Regions from separate parts of the Streptomyces peucetius genome, predicted to be linked through region 3. Evidence: riboswitches for the same ligand, from Rfam matches in the RefSeq annotation. Region 3 holds a riboswitch; each other region holds the start of a gene.
What was found. Region 3 has a riboswitch for thiamine pyrophosphate ahead of thiO (glycine oxidase ThiO). Riboswitches for the same ligand answer to the same signal wherever they lie in the genome.

Region 1 (5,126 bases), 2.0 Mb from region 3:
CGCCGTACGCGCCGGCGGTGACGGAGTGGGCGGACTTCCGTGAGACCGGGCACGCGCACGCGCTCGGCCAGTGCCTGCTGGGTCAGCTCGACGAGTCGGCACGCCGGGAGCATCTGAGCCGCCATCCCGTGCAACCCGTGACGCCGTACACCGTGCCCGACCGGCGCACCCTGCTCGAGCGGCTCGCCGCCCGTCCGCGCGCGCACCCGGTCGTGGAACGACAGGAATATGCAATTGGCACAGTCTGCGCGGCTATTCCGATCACTGGCTGTTCCGGCGCCGCGACAATGGCCATTTCGCTGCCCGTCCACCAAAAGGCCAGACTGCTTCCCGCGGTTGAGCAGTTGCGCACAGGAATCGGTGGGCTGTTGGGGTCACTTGCCTTCTCTATCAGTATCTGAAATATCACTCCTTGTGATCTGCTAGTCCTTCGACCACGATGACGCGAGAGGGCCCAGGGATCGATCCTTGCCGTTTTCTTCTGCTTTTCCAGTACGGGTTCATTCAATGCTTCATCTGCTGCGGGGTATGTGATGCGCGAGTCGGTCCAGGCCGAGGTTCTGATGAGCTTCCTCGTCTCCGAGGAGCTCTCCTTCCGGATTCCGGTCGAACTGGGTTATGAGACGGGCGATCCGTACGCGGTGCGGATGACCTTCCATCTGCCCGGTGATGCTCCTGTGACCTGGGCATTCGGCCGGGAGCTGCTGCTCGACGGGATCAACTGGCCGAGCGGGGACGGTGATGTGCACATCGCGCCCGTCGGGCCGGAGAGCCTCTCGGACGTCCACATCAGGCTCCGTGTCGGGCAGGATTCGGCACTCTTCCGAGCAGGCGCGGCACCGCTCGTCGCCTTCCTCGACCGCACCGACAAACTGCTTCCCATGGGGCAGGAGCTCACGCTGGGTGACTTCGACGTGAACCTGGAGGAGGCGCTCGGGCGGATCCTCGCCGAGGAGAACGCCGGCTGACACGTCCCCGACTCCCCCGGCGTCACCGCTTGCGCCGCCGCCCCCTGCCCGTGCGGGCCGGTGAACCGTCCGTCCCCGCCGCCGGGCCGGAGCGGTCGGCGGAGACCACCAGGGTGGCGAGCGCAGTCGTCACCGGCACCGAGGCGACCAGCCCGATCGAGCCCACCAGGGTCCGTACGATCTCCTCCGCCACCAGCTCGCTGTTGGCGACGGTACCCACGCTGGACTGGGCGATGGAGAAGAGGAGCAGCAGGGGCAACGCGGCGCCGGCGTAGGCGAGTACGAGGGTGTTGACGACGGACGCAATGTGGTCGCGGCCGATGCGGATGGCGGAGCGGTAGAGGGCACGGGGGCCCATCTCCGGATCGGCCTGGTGCAGTTCCCAGACCGCCGAAGTCTGCGTCACCGTCACGTCGTCGAGCACGCCGAGCGAGCCGATGATCACGCCGGCGAGCAGCAGACCGCTCATGTCGATCTCCGGATACAGACCGTGGATCAGACCGGTGTTGTCGTCGGTGTTGCCGCTCAGGCTGGCCCAGCCGATGAACAGCGAACCGAGAAGCCCGATCAGCAGCAGGGAGATCAGGGTCCCGAGCACCGCGACGGACGTCCGCGCGGTCACCCCATGACACAGATAGAGCGCGATCAGCATGATGGCACTCGCCCCGACCACCGCCACGACCAGCGGATTGGACCCCTGCAGGATCGCGGGCAGGATGAACAGCGTCAGCAGGGCGAACGAGACCACGAGAGAGATCAGGGCCATCACACCGCGCATCCGGCCCACCAGCACCACCACGACGGCGAAGATCGCCGCCAGCAGCGCCATCGGGAGGCCGCGGTCGATGTCCGTCACCGAGTACTGGAGGTCGCGGGGGGCGTCGGGGGCGTAGGCGACGACGACGCCCTGCCCCTCCTTCAACTGCCGCGGTGCGTCCGGCTGGACGATCTCGACGAAGGTACGGCCCTTGTCCTTGCCCGTGGTCACCTCGACGGTCGCCCTGGCGCAGAGGCCCTGCTGCGAGTTGACCGCCTCGCGCCCCTGGGGTGTGGAGGTATCACCGGTCGGCGGGACCTGGGCGGCGTTGACGTCCTTGCAGTCGATTCTCTCGAGCGACACCACCTTGCCCTGCTCCGTCTGCCGGTCGAAGCCGACTCCGGTGCGCTCGTGCCCGGGTGCCCCGCCGGGCCACAGGACGGCGAGCCCGACGAGGACGGCCGTCGCGAAGGGGATGAGCACGGCCGCGATGACTCGGCGAAGGTGCTGGGAGACCGGCGCGGCGGGCCCATGAGCGTGCGCATGACTGTGGGCCTGGCCGTGCGGTTCTGGGGGCTGCTGCGATGAAGTCACGGACCGATCATCGCAAGAGCAGGAGGGGCCCTCTGTTCAGCGCGCCAGACATGACGCTAGCGTGGTGGCACCTTTGCACACGCGGGAGCTCGGAGCACCGGGCTGAGAGGGCGCTGACCTCCGTACATCCGTACGGGACAGCTGCGCCGACCGCCGAACCTGTTACCGGGTAATGCCGGCGTAGGGAGTAGGTCTCATGACCGTATCGGACGCACGCACGCCTGCCTCGAACCAGAACGACGAGGCCGGGAAGTCCATCGGCTGGCACAAGGGATACGTCGAGGGCTCGCGCCCCGACCTCCGTGTGCCGGTGCGCAAGGTGCACCTCACCAACGGCCGGGACGTGACGCTGTACGACACCTCCGGCCCGTACACCGACCCGAACATCGAGACGGACGTACGCCGCGGTCTGCCCCCGCTCCGGGAGAACTGGATCATCAGCCGCGGCGACACCGAGGAGTACGCGGGCCGGGCCGTCCGGCCCGAGGACGACGGGATCAAGCACACGTCGCCGCGCGGCGGGCTCCGCAACCTGGACGCGGTCTTCCCCGGCCGCCCGCGTCAGCCCCGCCGCGGGCGCGACGGCCGGGCCGTGACTCAGCTGGCCTACGCGCGCCGGGGTGAGATCACCCCGGAGATGGAGTACGTCGCCATCCGGGAGAACGTCGCCCCCGAGGTGGTGCGCGAGGAGATCGCGGCCGGGCGGGCCGTTCTCCCGGCGAACGTGAACCACCCCGAGATCGAGCCGATGATCATCGGCAAGCGGTTCCTCGTGAAGGTCAACGCCAACATCGGCAACTCCGCCGTCACCTCCTCCATCGAGGAGGAGGTCGAGAAGATGACCTGGGCGACCCGCTGGGGAGCCGACACGGTCATGGACCTGTCCACCGGGCGCAACATCCACACCACCCGCGAGTGGGTGCTGCGCAACTCCCCCGTGCCGATCGGCACCGTGCCGCTGTACCAGGCGCTGGAGAAGGTCGACGGCAAGGCCGAGGAGCTGACCTGGGACGTCTACAAGGACACGGTCATCGAGCAGGCCGAGCAGGGCGTGGACTACATGACGGTCCACGCGGGCGTGCTGCTGCGCTACGTACCGCTGACGGCGCGCCGCAAGACCGGCATCGTCTCGCGCGGCGGCTCGATCATGGCGGCGTGGTGCCTGGCGCACCACAAGGAGTCGTTCCTGTACGAGAACTTCGAGGAGCTCTGCGAGATCCTCGCCGCGTACGACGTGACGTACTCCCTCGGCGACGGCCTGCGGCCCGGGTCCATCGCGGACGCCAACGACGAGGCGCAGTTCGCGGAGCTCAGGACGCTCGGCGAGCTCAACTCCGTCGCCAAGCGCTTGGGCGTGCAGACCATGATCGAGGGGCCGGGACACGTCCCGATGCACAAGATCAAGGAGAACATCGACCTCCAGCAGGAGATCTGCGAGGAGGCGCCGTTCTACACGCTCGGCCCGCTCACCACCGATGTCGCTCCGGCGTACGACCACATCACCTCCGGCATCGGGGCGGCGATGATCGCCTGGTGGGGCACGGCCATGCTCTGCTATGTGACGCCCAAGGAGCACCTGGGCCTGCCGAACCGCGACGACGTGAAGACCGGCGTCATCACCTACAAGATCGCCGCGCACGCGGCGGACCTCGCCAAGGGGCACCCGGGGGCGCAGGAGTGGGACGACGCGCTGTCCGACGCCCGCTTCGAGTTCCGGTGGGAGGACCAGTTCAACCTGGCTCTCGACCCGGACACGGCACGGGAGTTCCACGACGAGACGCTGCCCGCCGAGCCGGCGAAGACCGCGCACTTCTGCTCGATGTGCGGTCCGAAGTTCTGCTCGATGAAGATCAGCAGAAGCATCACGGAGCAGTTCGCCGCGGACCCGACTCCCTCGGCCTCGGCCGAGGACGTCGAGGCGGGGATGCTGGAGAAGTCCAGGGAGTTCGCGGCGGGCGGCAACCGGGTGTACTTGCCGCTTGCGGACTGACGGTGACGTCTTACGGCGGTGCCCCGTGGTTCGATCGGTCATGGGACACCGCCTTTCGCCAAGAGCGCTGTGCGTATTCCGATGGGCAGGTTCGCGGGGGCAGCCGGTCTATCGGCGTATCTTCGCAAGAATGGTTGTAATGACCGGCCCCCACCTAATGGCGTAGCGGTTTCACTCGAATGTCAGGCATCAGGGCTAGTGGAACGCTCGTTGTTAGGAATATGACGAGAGCACAGCTTTCCCCCGAGATCGGGGCCCGACGTACGGCCGGCACGGAGGCGGTCCCAACGGGCGCGTGGGCGTTGGATCCCCGCTCTGCGGAGGGCGTGGCAGAGAGTAACGCGACGCTCCACCAAGAAGAGGATCGAATCGACCCGGCGCACGCTTCTTCCCTGCTGAACGACTTTCTGGTGTTGATCGGCCGTATTCAGGCCGATTACCACCGACTGTCGAACACAGTGCACGCGTCGCCGACTGTACGAGGCGATGGACGGACGGGGCGAAGCCTTCATGTATGACGAGTACGGCTCGTTCGGTTCAGCGGTTTCCCACCCGGAAATGGGCGGCTATGGCAGGTGGGAGGACCCGTATGCCGCTTCCCCGAAGACCTTTCTGAGCCCCCATGAGCCGATGGCTCCTCTCGGCCTGGAGATCCTTGACGGGACGTGGGACCCGACAGCGGAACTGCAGCAATTGCTGCAGCCCTCTGCCGGAGAGGAGAAGCCCACGGCTTTCTCCGGCTATGGCAGCGGCCTGGACTCGGGAGACGGCAGCTCACTCGCAGACCGGAACAGCATCACCGCCGAACTTCCCCGTG
Region 2 (5,126 bases), 3.8 Mb from region 3:
GCCGGGCGATGAAGACCGTCGCGCCGAACTCGCCCAGGGAGACGGCGAAGGCGAACCCGGCGGCGACCAGCAGGGCCCTGCGCACCAGCGGCAGGTCCACCTCGCGCCAGGCACGCAGTGGTGACGCGCCCAGCACGGCGGCGGCCTCCCGCAGCCGTTCGTCCACGGCGCGCAGCACCGGCAGCATCGTGCGGACGACGAAGGGCACACCGACGAGTGCCTGCGCGAGGGGCACCAGGATCCATGAGGCCCGCAGGTCGAGCGGCGGTTCGTCGAGGGTGATGAGGAAGCCGAAGCCCACGGTCACGGCGGAGACCCCGAGCGGCAGCATCAGCAGCGCGTCGAAGCCGCGGACCAGCCGCCCGGCCCTGCGGGTGAGCGCCGCCGCGGCGAGCCCGCCGACCGCGACCGCGACGGCCGTGGCGGCCACGGCGTACCGGAGCGAGTTCCACACGGCGTCGATCGGCGGCACGAGGAAGGCGCCGCCGGCCGGGTCCACGGTGGCCAGCTCCCGGTAGTAGTCGAGCCCGTATCCTGCCGGGGTGTCGAAGGAACGCTCGACCAGCACCGCGAGCGGCGCCAGCAGGAGGACGAGCACGGTGGCCAGGACGCCGCCGAGCAGCGCCCACTGGGCCGCGCCGCGCGGCCGCCGGGCGGTGCGCGCCGGGTCGACGAGCCGCAGTGCGCTCTCTCGCCGGCGCAGGGTCCAGGAGTGCACAGCGAGGACCGCACCGACCGCCGTGAACTGCACCATCGTCAGCACGGCCGCCGTCGTCAGGTCCAGGAAGTCGGCGGTCTGCCGGTAGATCTCCACTTCCAGGGTGGAGAAGGAGGGGCCGCCGAGGATCTGCACGACACCGAACGACGTGAAGGTGAAGAGGAAGACCATCAGGGCGGCGGCGGCCAGCGACGGCACCAGGGCGGGCAGCGTCACCCGCCGCCAGGCGGCGAAGCGCCCCGCGCCCAGGACCCGGGCGGCCTCCTCCTGGCGGGGGTCGAGCTGGGACCAGAGGCTGCCGACGGTACGGACGACCACGGCGTAGTTGAAGAAGACGTGCGCGAGGAGGATGGCCCACACGGTGGTGTCCAGCCGGATGCCCCACAGTTCGTCGAGGAGCCCGCCGCGCCCCAGCAGCGCCAGGAACGCCGTGCCGACGACGACGGTCGGCAGCACGAACGGCACGGTGACCACCGCCCGCAGCAGTCGCTTGGCCGGGAAGTCGAGGCGTGCGAAGGCGTACGCGCCGGGGAGGGCGATCAGCAGCGTCAGCGCCGTGGAGGCGAGCGCCTGCCAGGTGGTGAACCACAGCACCGACAGGATGTCCGGCCGGCCGAGCACCTCGCCGAACCGGCCGAACTGCCAGGCCCCGTCCGCGTGGAGACCGCGCGCGACGATCGCGGAGACGGGGTAGGCGAAAAAGACGGCGAAGAACGCGACAGGGCCGGCCATCAGGCCCAGCCGTGCCGCGTTCCCGCGCAGGGAGCCGGCTACTTCACGACGAGCGAGGACCACGACCGGACCCACTGCTCACGGTTCTTCGCGATGGTGGCCGCGTCGACGGTCTCGGGCTTCTCGATCACCGCGCCGTGCTCGGTGAACAGCTCCGGCAGCTCCGCGTCCTTGACGACCGGGTTGACGAACATGTTCAGCGGCATGTCCTCCTGGAACTTCCTGCTGATCAGGAAGTCCAGCAGCGCCTTGCCGCCCTCCTCGTTCTTCGCTCCCGTCAGCAGGCCCGCGAACTCGATCTGGCGGAAGCAGGTGCCGGTGGCCACACCGGTCGGCGCCTCGGCCGGCTGCGGGTCCGAGTAGAGGACCTCGACGGGCGGGCTGGAGGCGTACGAGACGACGAGCGGACGGTCGGCGCCCGCCTTCTTGCCACCGGCGGACCCGGAGAACTCCTCGTTGTACGCCTGCTCCCAGCCGTCGACGACCTTGACGCCGTTGTCCTTGAGCTTCTTCCAGTAGCCCTGCCAGCCCGACTCGCCGTACTCGCCGACGCTGCCGAGAAGGAAGCCGAGGCCGGGTGAGGAGGTGGCGGCGTTCTCGACGACGAGCATGTTCTTGTACTCGGGCTTCGCCAGGTCGGCGAAGGTCTGCGGCGGCGCGAGCTTCTTGTCGGCGAAGAACTTCTTGTCGTAGTTGACGCAGATGTCGCCGGTGTCGACGGGCGTCACACGGTGCTTGTCCGCGTCGAGCTGCACCTCTTCCGCGACCCGGTCGAGGCCCTTGGCCTCGTAGGGCGTGAAGAGGTCGTTGTCGAGAGCGCGGGAGAGCAGGGTGTTGTCGACACCGAAGAAGACGTCGCCCTGCGGGGAGCCCTTGGTGAGGATCTCCTTGTTGAGCGCGGTGCCCGCGTCGCCGCTCTTGAGCACCTTGACCGTGTAGCCGGTCTGCCGGGTGAACTCCTTCAGCACCGCCTCCGACGCCGCGAAGGACTCGTGGCTGACGAGCGTGACGGTCTTCGGCTTGCTCCCGTCGCCGGACCCGGACTCGGTGGACTCCCCGCCGCACGCGGCGAGCGTCGATATGCCGACGGCGCCGACCAGTGCCGTACCGACGGCACGCCGAAGCTGGCTGTTCATGATGATGCTGACTCCCTACGCCGGTATGACCCGGATCAGGTCCGAGGGTCTGCGGCCCGTGACCGTGAAGGCCTTGCCGCACTCTCAGCGCTGTGGTGCGCTCCCCTGTCGGAATGTTTTGTTGTTCGTTTGTGCGAATGCACAGGGCACAGTATCAGCCATGGCCGACGGCCCTACGGTCACCGCTCCTGCGCCGCCAGCTGCCCGCAGGCCCCGTCGATCTCCTGACCGCGGGTGTCCCGGACGGTGACCGGCACGCCGTGCGCGGCGATGGCCTCCACGAACGCCTTCTCGTCCTCGGGACGGGAGGCCGTCCACTTGGAGCCGGGCGTCGGGTTCAGCGGGATCAGGTTCACATGGACCCGCTTGCCCTTGAGGAGGCGGCCGAGGAGATCGCCGCGCCACGCCTGGTCGTTGATGTCGCGGATCAGCGCGTACTCGATGGAGATCCGGCGGCCGGACTTCTCCGCGTACTCCCAGGCGGCGTCGAGGACCTCACGGACCTTCCAGCGCGTGTTGACCGGGACCAGGGTGTCGCGCAGCTCGTCGTCCGGGGCGTGCAGCGACACCGCGAGGCGGCATTTGAAGCCCTCGTCGGCGAACCGCAGCATCGCCGGCACCAGGCCGACGGTCGAGACCGTGATGCCGCGCTGCGAGAGGCCGAGGCCGTCCGGCTCGGGGTCGGTGAGGCGGCGGACGGCTCCGACGACCCGCTTGTAGTTGGCGAGCGGTTCGCCCATGCCCATGAAGACGATGTTGGACAGCCGGGCCGGCCCTCCGGGGACCTCACCGTCCCGCAGGGCCCGCATGCCGTCGACGATCTGGTGCACGATCTCGGCGGTCGACAGGTTCCGGTCGAGACCGGCCTGGCCGGTGGCGCAGAAGGGGCAGTTCATCCCGCAGCCGGCCTGCGAGGAGATACACATGGTGACCCGGTCCGGGTAGCGCATGAGCACGGACTCGACGAGCGTGCCGTCGTGCAGGCGCCAGAGCGTCTTGCGGGTGGTGTCGTTGTCGCAGGAGATGTGCCGTACGACGGACATCAGATCGGGCAGCAGCTCACCGGCGAGCTTCTCGCGGGCCGCGGCGGGGATGTCGGTCCACTGCGCGGGGTCGTGCGCGTACCGCGCGAAGTAGTGCTGGGACAGCTGCTTGGCACGGAACGGCTTCTCGCCGATCGCGGCGACGGCTTCCTTGCGCTCGGTGGGTGTGAGGTCGGCGAGGTGCCGCGGGGGCTTCTTGGCTCCGCGGGGCGCGACGAAAGTGAGTTCTCCGGGCTTGGGCATGGTTTCTCCAGTGTCGCAGATCGATTCGTGCGACCTGCGACCTGCGACCTGCGACCGTCGGCCCGGAGGGTGGTCGTCGACGGTCGTGACGATCACGGTGCCCACTTGTACTTGCCGCCGCCGACCCATCTCACGACCGCCGGGTCGTCGACGTCCACATGTTCCAGTCCCGCGTGGTGCGCCAGCCGGATCACGTCCAGCATGTCGTGGGCCACGCCTGCGGTCTCGCCTCGGATCTGGACGAGGCGGAACGGCGGATCGCCGGGGCTCACGGGCAAGACGACGATGGCAGGGCCTGTGAAGTCGCTCATGACACCAGCCTGCGACACCGGCACCGCACGCGCAGCCGTGTGGATCCTCGGTCACTTCAGGAGCTGAAGGTCACGGGTGCGTCGGTGTCGTCGGACGCGGCGAACGAGTGCGCCCGCCGCAGCGGCACGCACCGGCCCCGGCCACGCCGACGCGGCCGGGGCGGCCGGGGCGGCCGGGGCGGCCGGGAGCCCGGCTCGCCCCGGAGGTCACTGGTGCAGGCCGAAGCTGCGGCTCCTCAGCTCGACAGCAGACGGTTGAAGAACGAGCGGTACTTCCGCAGGGCCCGGCGCAGGTCCTCCGTGTCGGCCTCCTCGCCCTGGCTCCACTGCCCCTCCAGGTCCTTCTTGTGCTGGGAGAAGGTGGAGGCCAAGGCCTGCATGACATCGGCCACCAGGCCGTCGGCCTCATGGACGGCCTCACGCGGGTCGTCGACGAACCGGTTCTGGATTTCCTGCCAGCGGGTGCGGAATCCTGTCTCGTCCTCCGCGGTCAACAGCTGCGGCATGTCCTCCTGTGCGGACGTGCCCTGGGTGTCCGCCGCGGGTTCCGGCTCCCGTGGGACGGTCGAAGCGGCCGGCGGCACCGCCTCGGCCTCTGACGTCGCGCCGGCGGCCTCACCGGGATAGCCCTGGGACTGTGCCTCGGGCCGGTCGCCCAGGTCCCTTTCCTGGGGTGCGGCGAGGTCGTCCGTGGACAGGCCGCTCTCGGCCGGCCCCGGGGTGTGTTCGCGTTCCATCTCTCCTCCGTCCTGATGGTCGAAGAGTTCCGATGTCCGAGGCGCTCATGCGCGGGCCTGGCTGGGCCCGCCGTCGGAGAGCAGTTCGTCGAACAGCGCGCGATAGTGCACCATCGCGGCACGCAGTTGTTCGGTGTTCGCCCTGTGCTGCCGGCTGCGTTCATTGACGTCGTGGGCAGCGCGGTAGTGCTCCACGGTCCTGCCGT
Region 3 (5,126 bases):
ACCGGTGCAGTAGTAGTCCACGCCCGGCTCGACCGAGGCGGCCGCCGCCTCGGACTCGGAGTGCGTCGAACGGCCGATCAGCACGCCGTCGCCGAGGATCGCCCGCGCGGCGGGCACCGGCAGGTCGCCCTGCCCCAGGTGCAGCACGCCGGCGCCGATGGCGTGCGCCACGTCGGCGCGGTCGTTCACCGCGAGCAGCTTGCCGTGCCTGCGGCAGGCGTCGGCGAAGACCTGGAGGTGTTCCAGCTCCTCACCGGCTTCCATGCCCTTTTCGCGCAGTTGCACGATGTCGACCCCGGACGTCAGCACGGCGTCGAGGAACTCGGGAAGGTCACCCTGCCGCTTGCGGGCGTCCGTGCACAGATAGAGCCGGGCGTCGGACAGCAGCGCGCGAGCCGTGGCCATGAGGTGAATCCCCCCGTCGGGCGGCCGGATGCACGGGCCGGGCGGCCCGGCCCGTGCATCCGGCCGCGATGATGTTTTCCGATGTGTCAGACGGCGAGCGCCTGTGCCCGGCGCTTCACCTCCGTACCGCGATTCTCGCTGAGCGCCTGCGCGGGCGTGCCCGGCAGGCTCGGGTCAGGGGTGAAGAGCCATTCCAGCATCTCTTCGTCGGTGAAGCCGTCGTCCCTCAGGAGGGTCAGGGTCCCCGAGAGGCCCTTGACCACCTTGTCGCCGTCGATGAAGGCGGCGGGCACCTGGAGCGTCCGGTTCTCACCGCGGCGCACGGCGATCAGCTGGCCTTCCTTGACCAGCTGCCGCACACGCGTCACCTCCACATCGAGCATTTCCGCGATGTCCGGCAGGTGAAGCCAGGCGGGGACGAGAGCATCGATCTTTGCGTCAATCTCGGTCACGGGAACAAGCCTGCCATCCAGGACCGACAGTCGGTAGCCGGGACCTGCCGTGCCGCCGCCTTCAGGGGCCAAGGAGCGGCCTTCAGGGTGACAAGGCCGCCGCGTTCGAGGGGCAAGGCCGCCGCCTTCAGGTCGACAGGGCCGCCGCCTTCAGAGGGACCGAGGGGTCGGCGGCCCGCTCCCGGTCCAGCGCCGCCCCGGACTCGATCAGCTTGCGTCCCTGCGCCAGGTCACGCGGCCTGCCCACGGCCAGCAGGGCCACCAGGGCGCCACCGCGCAGCCACAGCACCGACCAGGTCTCTTCCGTCGGGTCGCCGCGCCACAGCAGAGTGTCGGCGGCGCCGTGGTGGCCGGCGTACTGGACGTAACGGCCGAACTGCTCGGACCAGAAGTACGGCACCGGGTCGTACGGCTCGAGGTCCGCGCCGCCGCCGGTGATGTTCGCGGCGACCGTGCGCGGCCCCTGGAGCGCGTTGTCCCAGTGGTGGACGAGCAGCCGCTCCGCGTAGCGGCCGGACGGATACGAGGCACAGTCCCCCACGGCGTACACATCGGGGGCACGGGCGCGCAGATACCGGTCCGCGACGACCGCGCCGTCGGGGCCCAGCTCGATACCGGAGCCGGCGAGCAGACCCGTGGCGGGCCGGGCGCCGATGCCCACGACGACGGCACCGGCCGCGATCCGGCGGCCGTCGGCCAGGACGACGGCGCCGGGCTCGACCGCGGCGACCCGGGCACCGGTGACCAGCTCGGCCCCGTACTGCGCGTACCAGGCGGCCATCGGGGCCGCGACCTCGGCGGGCATGGTGCCGGCGAGCGGACGGTCGGCGGCCTCGACGACGGTCACCGCACAGCCGGCCTGCCGGGCGGCCGTCGCGAACTCCGCGCCGATCCACCCGGCGCCCACCACGACGACGTCGTGCTTCTCGGCGAGCAGGGGCCGCAGCCGCGCCGCGTCGTCCAGGGTGCGCAGCAGATGGACACCAGGGACGCCGACCGCGCCCGGGAGGGTGACCGGCTCCGCGCCGGTGGCCAGCACCAGCACGTCGTACGGGACGGGACCGGCCGCGGTGTCCACCTCGTGGGCGTCCGTCCGCACTCCGGTCACCTCGACGCCGAGGCGCAGTTCGACGTCGAGGACCTCGAAGTCGATGTCGAAGGCCGAGCCCTCCGCCGTGCCGAGCAGGACGGCCTTGGACAGCGGGGGCCGGTCGTACGGCTGGTGCGGCTCTGCGCCGATCACGGCGACCGGGCCGGTGAATCCCCGCTCGCGGAGGGCGACCGCCGTCTGCACACCGGCCATGCCCGCACCGACGATCACCACGCGACGCCGCGCCGCTGTCTGTTGCTGCCGTTCGTCCACCCGCACACCTTACGTACCTGACGACGGGTCAGGAAGGCGGCTCCGCCACCACGCTCGTCCCGCCGCCCTCCCGCGGAGCCTTCGGCCGGCGAGTCCGTCGAGGCTCTTCGCCGCGCTGCGGCTCCCTTACAGAGCGTCGGGGCGGGAGGTTAGGGTGGCCACCGTAAGGCACTCGCGGGAGCCCGGACGCACCGGGCTGAGAGGGAGGCTGGCCGGCCTCCGACCGTACGAACCTGATCCGGGTCATGCCGGCGAAGGGAGGGGCTGGACGCCCATGTCGTCTCGTACACCGTGTTCCCCCGACGTCCTTGTCGTGGGCGGCGGAATCATCGGCCTGGTCACGGCCTGGCGAGCAGCGCAGCAGGGCCTGCGGGTCGCCGTCGCCGACCCGCAGCCGGGCGGCGGCGCCGCGCAGGTCGCGGCCGGCATGCTGGCCGCCGTCACCGAACTCCACTACGGCGAGCAGACGCTGCTCGGCCTCAACCTCGAGTCTGCCCGCCGCTACCCGGCCTTCGTCGCCGAACTGGAGGAGGCGAGCGGGCAGCAGGTGGGCCACCGCTCCTGCGGCACGCTCGCCGTCGCCCTCGACGCCGACGACCGCGCGCATCTGCGCGAACTGCACGCCCTGCAGATCCGCTCGGGGCTCGAGTCCGCATGGCTCTCCGGCCGCGAGTGCCGCCGCCTCGAGCCGATGCTCGCGCCCGGCGTACGCGGCGGGCTGCGGGTGGACGGCGACCACCAGGTCGACCCGCGACGGCTGGCGGCGGCGCTGGTCACGGCCTGCGAACGGGCCGGGGTCGAGCTCCGCCGCACCTGGGCGGAGCGGCTGGTCGTCGAGAGCGACCGGGCGGTGGGGGCGGTCCTCGCCGACGGCGGCGAGCTTCGCGCCGGGCAGGTGGTCCTGGCGGGCGGCAGCCTGAGCGGACGGCTGAACGGCGTACCGGCGGACGTGCTTCCTCCCGTACGGCCGGTGAAGGGCCAGGTCCTGCGGCTGACCGTGCCGCGTCCGTACGCGCCGTTCCTCTCGCGCACGGTGCGCGCCGTGGTGCGCGGCAGCCATGTGTACCTCGTGCCGCGCGAGGACGGCGAGCTCGTCGTCGGCGCGACCAGCGAGGAACTCGGCTGGGACACGACGGTCACCGCGGGCGGGGTGTACGAGCTGCTGCGCGACGCGCACGAGCTGGTACCGGGCATCACCGAGCTGCCTCTCGTGGAGACCCGCGCCGGGCTGCGGCCGGGCTCGCCCGACAACGCGCCGCTGCTGGGCTTCACCGACCTGCCGGGGCTTCTGCTGGCCACCGGGCACTACCGCAACGGCGTCCTGCTCACCCCCGTCACCGGCGACGTGCTGGCGGGCGCGCTGGTGAGCGGCGAACTGCCGGAGGTGGCACGGCCCTTCTCGCCGCGTCGCTTCACGGGCGGGCGCCCGGGCGAGCGTCCGGCCTCGCGGGAGGCCGCTGTCCGCCGGGACACAGTTCTTCAGGAGCAGTCCGCATGACCGTCTCCGTCTCCGTCAACGGCGAGGCACGCGATCTCGCCCCAGGAACCACGCTGGACATCGTCGTCGCGGAGCTCACCGCGGCGCCCTCGGGTGTGGCTGCGGCCGTCAACGAGGCGGTCGTCCCGCGCAGCCAGTGGCCCGGCACCCGTCTCGGCGACGGTGACCGCGTCGAGATTCTCACCGCAGTGCAGGGAGGCTGACCAGCCATGGCAGACGACCGTTTCACCATCGGCGGGACGACGTTCGACTCCCGGCTGATCATGGGTACGGGCGGGGCGCCCAGCCTCGACGTCCTCGAACGCTCCCTGGTCGCGAGCGGCACGGAACTCACCACCGTCGCGATGCGCCGCCTCGACCCGACCGTCCAGGGGTCGGTGCTCTCCGTGCTGAACCGGCTCGGGATCCGGGTCCTGCCCAACACCGCGGGCTGCTTCACCGCCGGTGAGGCCGTCCTCACCGCGCGCCTGGCACGGGAGGCGCTGGGAACCGACTGGATCAAGCTCGAGGTCGTCGCGGACGAGCGGACCCTGCTGCCCGACGCGGTGGAGCTGCTGGACGCGGCCGAGACGCTGGTCGACGACGGCTTCACGGTCCTTCCGTACACGAACGACGACCCGGTGCTCGCGAGGAAGCTGGAGGACGTGGGTTGCGCCGCGATCATGCCGCTCGGCTCCCCCATCGGCTCCGGGCTCGGCATCCGCAACCCCCACAACTTCCAGCTGATCACCGAGCAGGCGGGCGTGCCGGTGATCCTGGACGCGGGCGCCGGCACGGCGTCGGACGCGGCGCTGGCGATGGAGCTGGGCTGCGCGGCGGTGATGCTGGCGTCGGCGGTGACGCGGGCGCAGGAGCCGGTCCTGATGGCGGAGGCGATGCGGCACGCAGTGGAGGCGGGGCGGCTGGCGTACCGGGCGGGCCGCATCCCCCGGCGGCACTTCGCCGAGGCGTCGTCTCCGGTCGAGGGGCGCGCGACGCTGGATCCGGAGCGGCCGGCGTTCTGACGGCCCTGACGGGGCGGGGGCGCGCGGGCGGGGCGGGGCCGCTGCCCGGGGCTTGCCCCCTCCCCGCCCCTTCCCGTAACCGGGGGCTCTGCCCGCGGACCCCCGCGCCTCAAACGCCGGCGAGGCCGGGGCTACCTCCCACGGCCGCCAGGCCCTAGAACAACCGGCCCCGCGCGTCACAGGTCGGCTGCAGTACCGGTCCGCGCTCGCAAGCCCGTCGGACCTGTTCGCCCCTGCTCGTAGAATCGGCGCGTGGATACGACCCTCCAGGACCCCCTCGTCGGGCAGGTGCTCGACGGCCGCTACCGAGTCGATGAGCGCATCGCCGTCGGCGGCATGGCCACGGTCTACCGGGCCGTCGACACCCGTCTCGACCGGGAGCTCGCCCTCAAGGTGATGCATCC

Region 1: linked by a shared signal. The riboswitch ahead of thiC (phosphomethylpyrimidine synthase ThiC) and the one ahead of thiO (glycine oxidase ThiO) in region 3 are both predicted to bind thiamine pyrophosphate.
Region 2: linked by a shared signal. The riboswitch ahead of OGH68_RS26665 (thiamine ABC transporter substrate binding subunit) and the one ahead of thiO (glycine oxidase ThiO) in region 3 are both predicted to bind thiamine pyrophosphate.

The regions. Positions count from the first base shown of each region.
Region 1 is NZ_CP107567.1:3,999,858-4,004,983, reverse strand. Features, by position in the region: gene OGH68_RS18410 (IclR family transcriptional regulator) at 1-401, shown strand, start outside; gene OGH68_RS18405 (SsgA family sporulation/cell division regulator) at 534-968, shown strand; gene OGH68_RS18400 (YibE/F family protein) at 991-2,319, opposite strand; TPP riboswitch at 2,391-2,523, shown strand; gene thiC (phosphomethylpyrimidine synthase ThiC) at 2,516-4,309, shown strand; gene OGH68_RS18390 (DUF2637 domain-containing protein) at 4,820-5,126, shown strand, end outside.
Region 2 is NZ_CP107567.1:5,796,313-5,801,438, reverse strand. Features, by position in the region: gene OGH68_RS26670 (ABC transporter permease) at 1-1,450, opposite strand, end outside; gene OGH68_RS26665 (thiamine ABC transporter substrate binding subunit) at 1,489-2,586, opposite strand; TPP riboswitch at 2,582-2,703, opposite strand; gene rlmN (23S rRNA (adenine(2503)-C(2))-methyltransferase RlmN) at 2,766-3,872, opposite strand; gene OGH68_RS26655 (hypothetical protein) at 3,965-4,183, opposite strand; gene OGH68_RS26650 (hypothetical protein) at 4,420-4,920, opposite strand; gene OGH68_RS26645 (hypothetical protein) at 4,966-5,126, opposite strand, start outside.
Region 3 is NZ_CP107567.1:2,010,997-2,016,122, forward strand. Features, by position in the region: gene thiE (thiamine phosphate synthase) at 1-405, opposite strand, end outside; gene OGH68_RS09215 (Rv2175c family DNA-binding protein) at 492-857, opposite strand; gene OGH68_RS09220 (NAD(P)/FAD-dependent oxidoreductase) at 985-2,160, opposite strand; TPP riboswitch at 2,385-2,497, shown strand; gene thiO (glycine oxidase ThiO) at 2,495-3,718, shown strand; gene thiS (sulfur carrier protein ThiS) at 3,715-3,921, shown strand; gene OGH68_RS09235 (thiazole synthase) at 3,928-4,722, shown strand; gene pknB (Stk1 family PASTA domain-containing Ser/Thr kinase) at 4,975-5,126, shown strand, end outside.